DNA from 3 places in the Buttiauxella sp. AC038 genome. Region 3 is predicted to be linked to each of the others. Evidence: predicted binding sites of a transcription regulator. Region 3 holds the regulator's gene; each other region holds the start of a gene.
The links. Region 3 encodes PhoB, which activates phosphate uptake and scavenging genes when phosphate is short. Its sites were predicted from a motif close to CTGTCATAAAACTGNCNNAT; they were not measured.

Region 1 (4,217 bases), 500 kb from region 3:
CACCATGAACTCCCTGTCTGAAATTCTTGATGGTGTGATGGTCCCAGTCACCAGCGGTCACGGCTCGATTGATCTGATTATTCCAGGTATTCATAAAGCCAATGGCTTGCGGATATTGCAGGAAAAATGGGGTATTGATGACAGCGAAGTCGTGACCTTTGGCGACGGCGGCAACGATATAGAAATGCTGCGCCAGGCCAAATATGGTTTTGCGATGGCAAATGCCCCTGAAAAAATCAAACAAATTGCCTCTTTTCAGGCTGGGCATTGCAACCAGCAAGGTGTGCTGGATGTGATTGAAAAAGTGTTGAAGAAAGAAGCGCCGTTTAACGCGTAATACGAAGCGAGGGGCGGCAAAGCCCCTCTCCTCTGCCGCCCTACAGTTGTTTTAGTAGCACCAGCAGACCGTAACCTACCGCAGCCGCCCACAACAGCATCGGCAATGAATAGTAGTGAAAGCGTATCCAGATGCGGCGATCGTTAGCCATGCGCAGAGCTATCAGATTTGCCAGCGAGCCCGGTAGTAGGCCAAAACCGCCGATGTTTACCGCAAAAGCGAGTAACACCGAGGCCGGAACGTAATTGAGCAGTAAAATGGTCGATGGAACATTGCTAATAAATTGCGATAAACCTATGCCCAGTGCAAACAACCCGCCGCTTGAAAGCTGATTAATCCCCGCCAGCGCATGCTGTAACACCGGCAACTGCGTTATCAGGTAAACGTCGATAAACATCACCATAAACACCAGCAGCAAACTCCAGTCGATACTCAGTAACACCCGGCGCGCCAGTAGCAAAAAGCCTACAGCCACCACGGCCAGTCCCCAGATCTCCTGCTTTAACTCAAGTGAAACAATAAATACAACGTAAAGTGCCAAGCAGCTTAGTACTAATCGCGGCTGCCAGTCATGGCGTTTATCGTGAGTCTGATAGATAAGCTTTTTAGTGGGGAAGCAGAACCAGCACAACACAAGCAAACTGGCCATTATCGCCAGCGCCAGCGGGGCCATTTGCCAGGTGAATTCGCCAAACGATAAACCCGACCGCCCCCACAACAAAATATTCTGCGGATTGCCAATCGGCGTGAGCAGCGACCCGGCATTCACCGCCAGGGCTTCAAATATGATGAGCCGACTGGTCGGTATCGCACATAGTTTCTTCAGCGTAATGGTCAACGGAACAATAATAAACAGAGCGACATCGTTAGTCAGAAATGTAGAAAGCAGAGCCGCTGCGCTGACCAAAAACATCGCCAGGGTTCGTTCGTTATCAAAACGCTTCACCATGCGGCGGCCCAGCACATCGAAATAACCGCTTAGCTCCACGCCTTTGGTCAACATCATTAAACCTGCGAGCGTAATGATGGTGTGCCAGTCGATAGCATGGACCCAACTCTTCGGCTGAAATGGCGCAACAAAACTCAGCGCCACACCGACAAGCAGCAATAGATGAAGAAAGCGGTCGCGAGCAAACGGACGAACCAGGTTGAGCAACATTACTGCGTGAACCCTCGCTTCTCACTAAACAGGCGAAATGCTTCCAGCGTCTCTTCACTAACGTGGTGCTCAACACCTTCGGCGTCAATTCTTGCAGTTTCTGCACTAATACCCAGCGCGAGGAAAAAGTTTTCGACGATCTGATGACGTTCACGACTCATTTGCGCCAGTTTCTCCCCTTCCGGAGTCAGAAACACACCGCGCCATGGAATTTGTTCAATAAGCCCAACCGAGGCGAGTCTTTTTAACATTTTTGCAACCGTAGGTTGGGAGACTCCCAGACGTGCGGCCATATCAACCTGGCGCACCTCTCCAACCTCGCGAATCAAATCAGAAATCAGCTCAACATAATCATCAATTAATTCACGGCGATGCGCTTCCCGCACCTGCCTAAAGCCTTCGACATGCTCTTCAACATTTACCAACGGCATCACTTTCTGTTTATTTTTTTGGCCCGTAGTACGGCTCATGATGCTTCCTCTAACAGTGGCACGGCATCGTCCAATGACGACATTTGGCCCCATTGTAAACCAGCAACTCGGAAGCACAAAAATTTAACGAATTAGCAATAGCTATACAATATAGCCTGTGCTATATCTGTATGTAATGCAGTCAGCCTTTAAAGGATCTAAGGGCAGCAGATGTTAAGAGGAGGAAAAAATGAACGAATTTAAGAGGTGTATGAGCGTGTTTACACATTCCCCGTTTCAAGTGCGGCTAATGCTGCTCAATATGTTGTGTGATTGGGTTTCCGGGAAACCACAGCAGGGCGAAAAACCGAAGTCGTAGGCAGTCGCCCTGCCTTCTTCTCCTTCAGTCTCTCTGAATGGTTTCTTTCGCCTGTTTGTCATTTTTCATTTAAATAGATTCAGTGAGTATCCCGCGTTTTCGGGCTTTAACCCTATCATTTGTCGGATTTGTTACCGGCTTCGCAAAACACATTTCGCTTATCAGTTGATCTTCTTATCGTACCGCTCTATCTTCTTGCAGCCCTGAACATGAAGCGGCCCGCAGATGCGGTCCAGTTTCCTTTCTTTTCCGTCTGTCAGGCAGGTTCTTACCCTCGTCGCCAGGGTTTTCGCATGGCGTTTAGTAGATCTCGATAAACATGAATTTAACGGTTAAAGATACCCTGACGACCCGCGCAATTGCGCTCAATCCGTGGACTGGCTTTTATTTCCTGCAGTCATTACTGATTAACTTCGCACTCGGTTATGAATTTAGCATTCTCTACGCAGTCGCATTTAGTTGCGTATTAATGCTGCTGTGGCGCAGCGCGCCCAAATTACAAAAAGGTTTGCTGGCGATTTGCAGCCTGATTGCTGCAATGTATTTCCCTTTTGGTCAGGCCTACGGCTCGCCGAACTTTAATACCCTGCTTGCCCTGCATTCGACCAACTTCGAAGAATCCACGGAATTGATGACTATTTTCCCGTGGTACAGCTATTTGGTGTCGGTGTTTATTCTGGTGCTCGGTGTTATCGCCGTGCGGCGCAAAGTCACACCGAAAAAAAGATCATGGTGCCATTTCGACAGTTTATGTCTGGTGGTGAGCGTGGTCTGCTTCTTTGTCGCACCAGTACAAAACCTGGCTTACGGTGGCGTGTTCAAAATCAAAGACTCTGGTTATCCAGTATTCCGCTTTGTTAAAGATGTGGTGGTTAATAACCAGGAAGTCATTGACGAACAAACTCGTATGCAGGCCTTCTCACAAATGAAGGACACCTGGAATGTGCTGGCGGTTAAACCAAAGTACCAAATTTATGTAGTGGTGATTGGTGAAAGCGCGCGTCGCGATGCGTTAGGTGCATTCGGCGGTCACTGGGATAACACCCCGTTCGCAAGCAAGGTGAATGGCAATATCTTCATGGATTATGTATCGGCCAGTGGTTCCACACAGAAATCGCTGGGCATGACGCTTAACCGCGTCATTGATGGCAAACCGCAATATCAGGACAACATTATTACGCTGGCAAACCGTGCTGGTTTCCAGACCTGGTGGTTCTCAAACCAGGGGCAAATTGGTGAATACGACACTGCCATCGCCAGCATCGCCAAGCGAGCTGATGAAGTACAGTTCCTGAAAAGTGGGGATTTTGAAGCGGATAAAAACACCCGTGACGAAGCGCTGCTTAAGATGACGGCACAAGTATTTGCCACCCCGCGCACCACTCCACAGCTGATTGTGTTGCATTTGATGGGTTCACATCCCCAGGCTTGCGACCGTACTCAGGGTAAATATAAAGATTTCGTTCAGTCGAAAGAGACCTCTTGTTATATCTACAGCATGACGCAAACCGACGACCTGCTAAAGCAACTCTATCAGCAGCTGCAAAATAGCGGTGAAAGTTTCTCGATGGCTTACTTCTCCGATCACGGTCTTGCCATCAAAGAACGCGGCACCAAGGTGCAATATCTGGCGCATGATGATGAGTTCCAGCAAAACTTCCAGGTGCCGTTTATGGTGCTATCAAGTGATGATAAAGAACATCGCCAGATAAAAGCACGGCGTTCAGCGAACGATTTCCTGAATTTCTTCTCAGCCTGGACGGGGATTAAAACCAAAGAGTTAACGCCAAAGTATAAGTTCATTTCTGAGCAGAATGCGGGGCCTGTCTACATCACCAACTTTAAGCTTAAGAAGGTGGACTATACTCATTTGCAGACGGATGTGTTTGAAACTAAAACGCGCTAACTCAAATTGCAGAGATAAAAAAATCC
Region 2 (4,217 bases), 1.3 Mb from region 3:
AGTGTAGCTGAATGCGGTTATGGTCAGCCTCAGAAGTGATGCTTTGACAGTAGATAACGTCCGCTCCAGGCACAGAGCGGACTGTCACATAAGGTTAAGCTCGATGGTATGACAATGTCAGGTAAGGTCAGAGCTAATACACATCACGCGAGCTTAAATACCGCTACCGTTTCATTTAACGCTTGCGACTGCTCTTTAAGCGACATTGCCGCCGCTGAAGCCTGTTCTACCAACGCGGCATTCTGCTGCGTCACCACATCCATTTGCACCACAGCCTGGTTAATCTGCTCGATACCACGGCTTTGCTCGCCTGTAGATACAGCAATCTCCTCCATCAGCCCGGTCACTTCTTTAATTGCGTTGGAAATGCGCTGCATGCTTTCGCCCGCACGGTTCACCAGATTGCTACCGATATTGACCTGCTCGCCAGAAAGCTCAATAAGCTCTTTGATCTCTTTTGCTGCCACCGATGAACGCTGCGCCAGGTTACGTACCTCTGTTGCTACAACTGCAAACCCACGGCCTTGCTCGCCTGCGCGTGCGGCTTCAACCGCGGCGTTCAGCGCCAGAATATTGGTCTGGAAAGCTATGTCTTCGATAATACTGATAATGTTGTCGATCTTGCTGGAACTGGATTCAATATTACGCATTGAATCAATCACCTCGCTAACAATCTCATTGCCGTCATTGGCGGCTATCAACATGCCATTTGCCAGCTTATTTGCCTGGTGAGAATTGTCGGAAGTAGATTTCACCGTCACGGTTAACTGTTCCATGCTGGCCGCTGTTTCACCCAGCGATGACGCTTGCTCTTCGGTACGTGCAGAAAGATCGGTGTTACCGGCGGCAATTTCTTCGGAGGCGTATGCCACGGTTTGGCTGGACTCACGCACCTGGCCAATAATGCTTGCCAGTGACACACGCATTTGCTCAAGCTCGCGCATCATTGCACCAATCTCGTCATTGGCACTGGCCACAATCGGCGTATGCAACATACCGCTGGCGATTTCAGTGCAATGCTCTTTGGCTTTATCCAGTTCGTTGAGTACCCGTTTTTTCAGCAGCCAGAACACGGCACCCAGGATAACGGCGAAGATGAGTGCAAAAATCGCGATACTCACCAGACTCTGTTTGAAACCAGATTGAGCATCTTTGTTGAGCTGCTGCGCATACTGTTGGCGGAATGCCAGTAATTTATCCAGTGCTACTTCAAATTGCTTATCCAGCTGTGGCAGGGTAGATGTCACCAGCGCACGAGCACGCGGAATGTCGTTGGCGCGGACAGCATCCAGCAGGGGCTGTAAGCCTTGCTCACGATAATTCACAAACGCGCTTTGATAAGAATCAGTCAACACCTTTTCACCAGGTTGCTTGGGTTCCTCAAGATAAGCTTGAAATGCGGCGTTTGCCTTCTCAAGTACCGATTGTGCGCCGTTGAGTGCCTGTTGCCCCTGATCGTTTAACCCTTGCTCACGCTCTTCTAACGCTTCCATTGCACGAACGCGCATGGTGCGGCTGTGGTTGATCGGGTCGATTACCGATAACACCACACGGATTTCGCGATTTACATTATCCAGAGAGTGGTTGCTACGGGTGAGTGACCAGATGTTGGAGGCTGTGCTGGCTAAGAAAATAAGCAGCAATGTGCTGAAAACTAAAATAGAAAAACGCCTTACGGACATGAAATACCCTTATCGTTAGAAATAGACCTGACTCGTTTCAGCCAGTGCTTGTGGGTTATCGGCACGACAAGGCAGAAATTTAGAGCATCTGCGTAAAGTCATATTTGTGTCATATAGCTGCTTTATACATTGTTGAACAAAACAGGTGACCAAACCCAAGGATGCGAACATCATGAAATTAAAACCTTTTGCGCTGTTATTAACCTCTTTATTTCCTCTGGCAAGTCAGGCAGCAGAGCCGCAGGTTGATCGTTACGTTGTCACATTCCCGCAAGGTGACCATGTTGAATATAAAGGGGCTTACGCCAGCAACTTCCCGGGTGGTTTACCGGTTGGCGTGGGTTCGGGGCTGCAATTTATTCGTAAAGATGGTGATGCGCTGGTGTTTGCTACGGTGACGGATCGCGGTCCGAATGCCGATTCCCCGAAAGCCGGTAAAAAAGACTCGAAGATTTTTGCCAACCCGAAATTTACCCCATTACTGATGACCATCCGCGTTGCTGATGGCAAAGCCCAGGCTACCGATGCACACGCGTTACATGATGAGAATGGCCCTATCAGCGGTTTACCGCTGCCGGAAGGCTTGATTGGTGCAACCAATGAGATCGCTTTGAGTGATACCTTGCAGCAGTTATCGAGTGATAAACGTGGTCTGGATACCGAGGGGATCACCCCGGACGGCAAGGGCGGTTACTGGTTGTGTGACGAATATGGCCCGTTCATCATCAATATCGACGCTAATGGCAAAATCCTCAAAAAATATGGCCCGCAAGCAGAACAAGGCGAGCAGGGGGTGGCGGGTGGCTTGCCAAATATTATTAAATGGCGTCAGGCCAACCGTGGTTTTGAAGGGATTACACGCATGCCGGACGGGCGCATTATCGCCGCCGTGCAAAGTACGTTGGATATCGACGGGAAAAGCAAAAACAGCGCGCAGTTTACCCGTCTGGTGAGCTTTAACCCGGAAACCGGCAAAACGGAAATGTACGGCTACCCGATTGACGTAGATGTCTATAAGAAAGCCAAAGACGCTAAAATTGGTGACATCGTTGCACTGGATAACAACCGCCTGCTGCTGATTGAGCAGGGCGGCGACAAAAACAAAGTCATGCGCAACCTGGTGTATGTGGTTGATCTCAGCCAGGCCAGCGATCTGAGTTCGTTTGATAAAGAAAAAGCACCCGAGTTTGACGATGCGGCGCAACTGAAAGCGCGTGGTATTAAGCTGGCGGAGAAAAAAGAAATTGTCGATCTGCGTAAACTCGGCTGGCAGCAGGAAAAAGCCGAAGGGATGACGTTAATTGATAATCAAACCATTGCGGTGATTAACGACAACGATTTTGGCCTGCAAGCGGTGCTGGAAAACCTGGACGCTGACGCTAAGAAAGCAGATGACTATGAAGTGGATGGAAAAGGGCATTTGACGCGTGATGGTAAAGAAGTTGCTACCAAAATCGCTTTGAAACCACTGGAAAAACCGGAATCCCAAAATGAGCTTTGGGTTATTAAGCTGCCGGAAGCGTTGAAATAATTATTGGCTCTTTGTTGGGTGGACTAGCGCGAGCGACATCCACTCTTTTCATTTCTGAGATCAAAAATCCCTTTCTAATCCTAAGCTGTTACTGCCAAACATATAACTCACAACCATCCATAAATTATTTGTATCCATAAGTGGCGAAATGTAACTCCTTGGTTATATTTAAAAAACGCAAATGTTCAGCAGCAACTTTTATTATTTAAGTTAATGAATAATTTCTCGAGGTAACTACTCGAAGTAGCTGAGTGGTTAGGCATTTTCATATGAGGGTTACAGATGAGACTTACGTTGATCGTCAAAAGTCTGGCACTGGCAGGGTTACTTTCCTCCACTGCTCTGACACCTTTGTTCGCGCAGGAAGCACCAAAAGGTGCCACCGCGTCAACAAAGCAGGCTAACGATGCACTTTATAACCAGCTTCCTTTCTCCGATAACACCGATTTCACGAATGCTCACAAAGGCTTTATCGCCGCTTTACCGCAGGACGTGATTAAAGGCGAGCAGGGAAATGTTATCTGGAACCCACAGCAGTATGCATTTATCAAAGAAGGGGAAAAATCCCCTGACACTGTAAACCCTAGCCTTTGGCGACAGTCTCAGTTGATCAATATCAGCGGTCTGTTTGAAGTGACTGAGGGCGTTTACCAGATCCGAAACCTCGATTTATCCAACATGACCATCATTGAGGGTAAAGAGGGGATTACCGTCGTTGACCCGCTGGTTTCAGCGGAAACAGCAAAAGTCGGCATGGATTTGTACTTCAAAAATCGCGGCAATAAACCTGTTGTTGCCATCATTTACACTCACAGCCATGTTGACCACTACGGCGGTGTACGTGGTGTGGTAGATGAAGCGGATGTGAAATCCGGGAAGGTAAAAGTTTATGCGCCAGCAGGCTTTATGGAAGCTGCTGTCGCCGAGAATATTATGGCAGGCAATGTCATGAGCCGCCGTGCCAGCTATATGTATGGCAACCTCCTGAAACCTGATGCCACCGG
Region 3 (4,217 bases):
CTGGCTCCAGAATGCGCGGTAGGCAACACCTTTTACTTCAAACTCCACTTCCGCCAGACATTCGGCTGTATCGCGAGTCATCAGATCATTTTGCGACTGTGAGACGGTATTGAGGCGCGGCGTCTTGTGATAAAGCGCGAGGCAGATAGCATCGAGCAGCGTGGTTTTCCCCGCACCAGTTGGCCCGGTTATAGCAAACAATCCGTTGCTGGCAAAAGGCTCGCTGGTGAAATCAATTTTCCATTCCCCTTTCAGGGAGTTGAGGTTTTTTAACCGTAGGCTAAGGATTTTCATGCCTGTTCCTCCGTGTCATGCAGACTGGCAACGGTTTGAGCAAACAGGGTGCGCAAGCGCTGCGCACGCTCCTCGGTGGTCTCTTCCTGAACCAGGCGGCGTTCAAAAACTTCCTCAACGGTGAGTTCACTCAGGGTTTCTTTATGCTGCTGGGCGATAACGCGTTCGCGCTGCTCACGGCTACGGCGCAGCAACACCACTTCTACTGGCAGCGTTTCGGTGATTTGCTGGATATGGCGTTGCATATCATGCAGGTATTCATCGGTGGCGATTTCGATATCCAGCCACACTTTGGGTTCTGCCGGGGCATCGCGCCACTGTTCTAGTTGCTGTTCAATTTCAGACAGCGAGCCTTTGATAACCGCTAACGGCTGGCTAACTGGAACAGTCAGTGGGGTGACCTCATGAAGTTTACCCTCGGCAAACTCAACCAGATAAACGCTCTTGGTCTTGCCGGTTTCGTCAAAACTTAGCGGAATAGGTGAACCGCTGTAACGGATATGTTCGGTGCCGCCAATTAATTGCGCACGATGAATATGGCCAAGCGCTATGTAATCGGCATTCGGGAAATGCTGCGCCGGGAAGGCATCAAGCGTGCCAATATAGATGTCACGCACTGCATCGCTTTTTGTCACGCCGACGGTCGTTAAATGCCCGGTGGCGATAATCGGCAGCTTCGCGTCAGCGCGCAAATCGCAGGCTGCGCGATAACACTGCTGATAATGTTCGCTAATGGCTTCCATTAAAGAACGCTGTTTTTCATGGCCGGACAGCCCCGCCTGGCTGCTTTGAATATCGCGTGGGCGCAAAAACGGGATTGGGCACAGAATCGCACCCGCCTGGCCGCTTTTGGTATTGAGCCGGATAGCTTGCTGGCTTGCATCATGGCGGGCACTGGCAATCACATATGTATTCAGGCAGGCCATAAGCTCGCGGGATTCGTTGAGCGTCGCCACTGAATCATGGTTTCCTGCCAGCACCACGAGCGAGCATCCCGTCGCCTGGAGTTGCACCACAAAGCGGTTATACAGTTCTCGCGCATAGCTTGGCGGTGAGCCGGTATCAAAAATATCACCCGCAACGATTATGGCATCCACATCATTTTCAACGGCAGCTTTGAGCAGCCATTCAAGAAACGCCTGGTGCTCAGGACCGCGACTTTTGGTATAAAAATTTTGACCAAGATGCCAGTCTGATGTGTGAATTATGCGCATGACCTGTCCGGTGGCTTAAAAATGAAGTCCCGATTATATACACGTCGCCCTTGAAGATGCAGGGGCAAGGCGAAAACGGCATATGTCTCTGTGTCATAAATGAAATTGATGGGTTGCTGAACAGTCATTTTTTTCATAAATCTGTCATAAATCTGACGCATAATGGCACCGCATTGAAACAACAATAATTATTCCCTGGACAAGACAAATCATGGCGAAACGCATTCTGGTCGTAGAAGATGAAGCTCCAATCCGCGAGATGGTCAGTTTTGTGCTTGAGCAAAACGGTTTTCAGCCAGTTGAAGCGGAAGATTATGACAGTGCAGTGAACTTGCTTATCGAACCTTTCCCCGATCTGATTCTGCTGGACTGGATGCTGCCAGGCGGCTCCGGTATTCAGTTTATTAAGCACCTGAAACGTGAAGCTATGACGCGTGATATACCGGTGATGATGCTGACTGCGCGTGGGGAAGAGGAAGACCGTGTGCGAGGTCTCGAAGTCGGGGCCGATGACTATATTACTAAGCCGTTTTCTCCGAAAGAGTTGGTGGCGCGTATTAAAGCTGTGATGCGCCGTATCTCTCCGATGGCGGTAGAAGAAGTGATCGATATGCAGGGGCTGATTCTAGACCCGTCGTCGCATCGCGTGATGACCGGGGAAAACCCATTGGATATGGGGCCAACAGAATTTAAGCTACTGCACTTCTTTATGACACACCCGGAGCGGGTGTATAGCCGTGAACAATTGCTCAATCATGTATGGGGCACCAATGTTTATGTCGAAGACCGAACGGTTGACGTACATATTCGTCGGTTACGCAAAGCGCTCGAACATAGTGGACATGACAGAATGGTACAAACAGTACGCGGTACGGGTTATCGGTTCTCAACCCGCTTTTAATTCCTTATCAGGAGAGTGACGCGTGCTGGAACGGTTGTCATGGAAAAGGCTGGTACTGGAGCTGGTGCTCTGTTGTATACCGGCCGTCATTTTAGGCCTTATTTTTGGCCATTTACCTTGGTTTTTATTACTGGCAGTCACTGGGCTGCTGGTTTGGCATTTCTGGAATCTGCTACGTCTGTCGTGGTGGTTGTGGGTTGATCGTAGCATGACGCCTCCGCCGGGGCGGGGGAGTTGGGACCCGCTGTTGTACGGCCTGCATCAGATGCAACTGCGTAATAAAAAGCGCCGAAAAGAATTAGGCAATTTGATTAAGCGCTTTCGTAGCGGTGCAGAATCATTGCCCGATGCGGTCGTACTGACCACCGAAGAAGGGACGATTTTTTGGTGTAATGGACTTGCTCAACAATTATTGGGACTGCGCTGGCCGGATGATAACGGGCAGAACATCCTTAACTTGCTGCGTTACCCTGAATTTACCCGCTATTTGTCGCAGAAAGATTTTGCTCGCCCGCTGACACTGGTACTCAATAATGGCCGCCATCTGGAATTTCGCGTAATGCCTTATAGCGACGAACAGTGGCTGCTGGTGGCGCGTGATGTGACTCAGATGCACCAGCTTGAAGGGGCGCGTCGCAACTTCTTTGCCAACGTCAGCCATGAACTGCGTACACCGTTAACGGTGCTGCAAGGTTATCTGGAGATGATGCAGGATCAAACCCTTGAAGGCCCGCTGCGCGAGAAAGCGTTGGGCACGATGCGCGAACAAACCTCGCGTATGGAAGGGCTGGTTAAGCAGCTTCTCACGTTGTCAAAAATTGAAGCTGCACCCGCGATGGTGCTCAATGAAAAGATTGATGTGCCACTGATGTTGCGTGTGGTGGAGCGCGAAGCGCAAACTCTCAGCCAGCAAAGACAGACGTTACAGTTTGATATTGATCCGGCTTTAAAAGTGTTTGGTAATGAAGAACAATTGCGCAGTGCGATTTCAAACCTCGTTTATAACGCCGTAAACCATACACCAGATGGCACACATATTACCGTGAGCTGGAAACGGGCTGCGGGTGGGGCGTGCTTTAGCGTTGCGGACACGGGACCGGGCATTTCAGCCGAACACATTCCACGCCTGACCGAGCGTTTCTACCGCGTGGATAAAGCGCGTTCACGGCAAACCGGTGGCAGCGGGCTGGGGCTTGCGATAGTGAAACATGCCTTGAGCCATCATGATGCGCGTCTTCATATTGAAAGCCAGCCGGGTAAAGGAACGACCTTTTCCTTTGTACTGCCTGAGCGTCTTATCGTTAACGAAAAAGTGGTTCAGCCAGAGTAGCTTGCTCTGGCTGTGTCAAAAAAACTTTCCACAGGCCAGTCTTCTGGTCTGTGTTTTTTTTGCTCAGATGTAAATCAATAATCCTCGATTGGTTGTAATTTGACCGCACAAACGACCATGATATTTTCTGATGGATAAACTTATCCTCTAACTTTCTGGCTAATTTAAGGATATCAATCTGGTTTTTGGATCCCTTCTTGCCTTCAAACGCTATAAGCGTTTTAATTGCGCCCCTGTAATTGGTAGACCGACTGGATTTGAGTGGTAATTCAAACAACTATTCTTCTCCACCGATCCAGGAAAGGATTTTCCGCTGTCGTAACTACCAATTGCCGCTTTTATGCCGAGTTAACCCGTATAAAAATTTGAATATTTTCAAAACTTTCAACACCACACATCCACAGGCTGTATAAATTTTATGACTCATCATTTGAAATCTCGAGACATCCTCGCACTGGGCTTTATGACCTTTGCGCTG

Region 1: a site for PhoB is predicted at 2,403-2,422, ahead of AC0IXI_RS16670 (phosphoethanolamine transferase). Genes of this name have one in related genera too.
Region 2: a site for PhoB is predicted at 1,789-1,808, ahead of AC0IXI_RS12810 (esterase-like activity of phytase family protein). Genes of this name have one in related genera too.

Annotation. Positions count from the first base shown of each region.
Region 1 covers NZ_CEEDCQ010000001.1:3,485,137-3,489,353, forward strand. The annotation lists gene AC0IXI_RS16650 (Cof-type HAD-IIB family hydrolase) at 1-337, shown strand, start outside; gene AC0IXI_RS16655 (SLC13 family permease) at 378-1,496, opposite strand; gene mntR (manganese-binding transcriptional regulator MntR) at 1,496-1,966, opposite strand; gene mntS (manganase accumulation protein MntS) at 2,157-2,285, shown strand; gene AC0IXI_RS16670 (phosphoethanolamine transferase) at 2,605-4,191, shown strand.
Region 2 covers NZ_CEEDCQ010000001.1:2,702,927-2,707,143, reverse strand. The annotation lists gene AC0IXI_RS12815 (methyl-accepting chemotaxis protein) at 144-1,682, opposite strand; gene AC0IXI_RS12810 (esterase-like activity of phytase family protein) at 1,855-3,213, shown strand; gene AC0IXI_RS12805 (alkyl/aryl-sulfatase) at 3,496-4,217, shown strand, end outside.
Region 3 covers NZ_CEEDCQ010000001.1:3,981,188-3,985,404, reverse strand. The annotation lists gene sbcC (exonuclease subunit SbcC) at 1-294, opposite strand, end outside; gene sbcD (exonuclease subunit SbcD) at 291-1,508, opposite strand; gene phoB (phosphate response regulator transcription factor PhoB) at 1,720-2,409, shown strand; gene phoR (phosphate regulon sensor histidine kinase PhoR) at 2,432-3,739, shown strand; gene brnQ (branched-chain amino acid transporter carrier protein BrnQ) at 4,158-4,217, shown strand, end outside.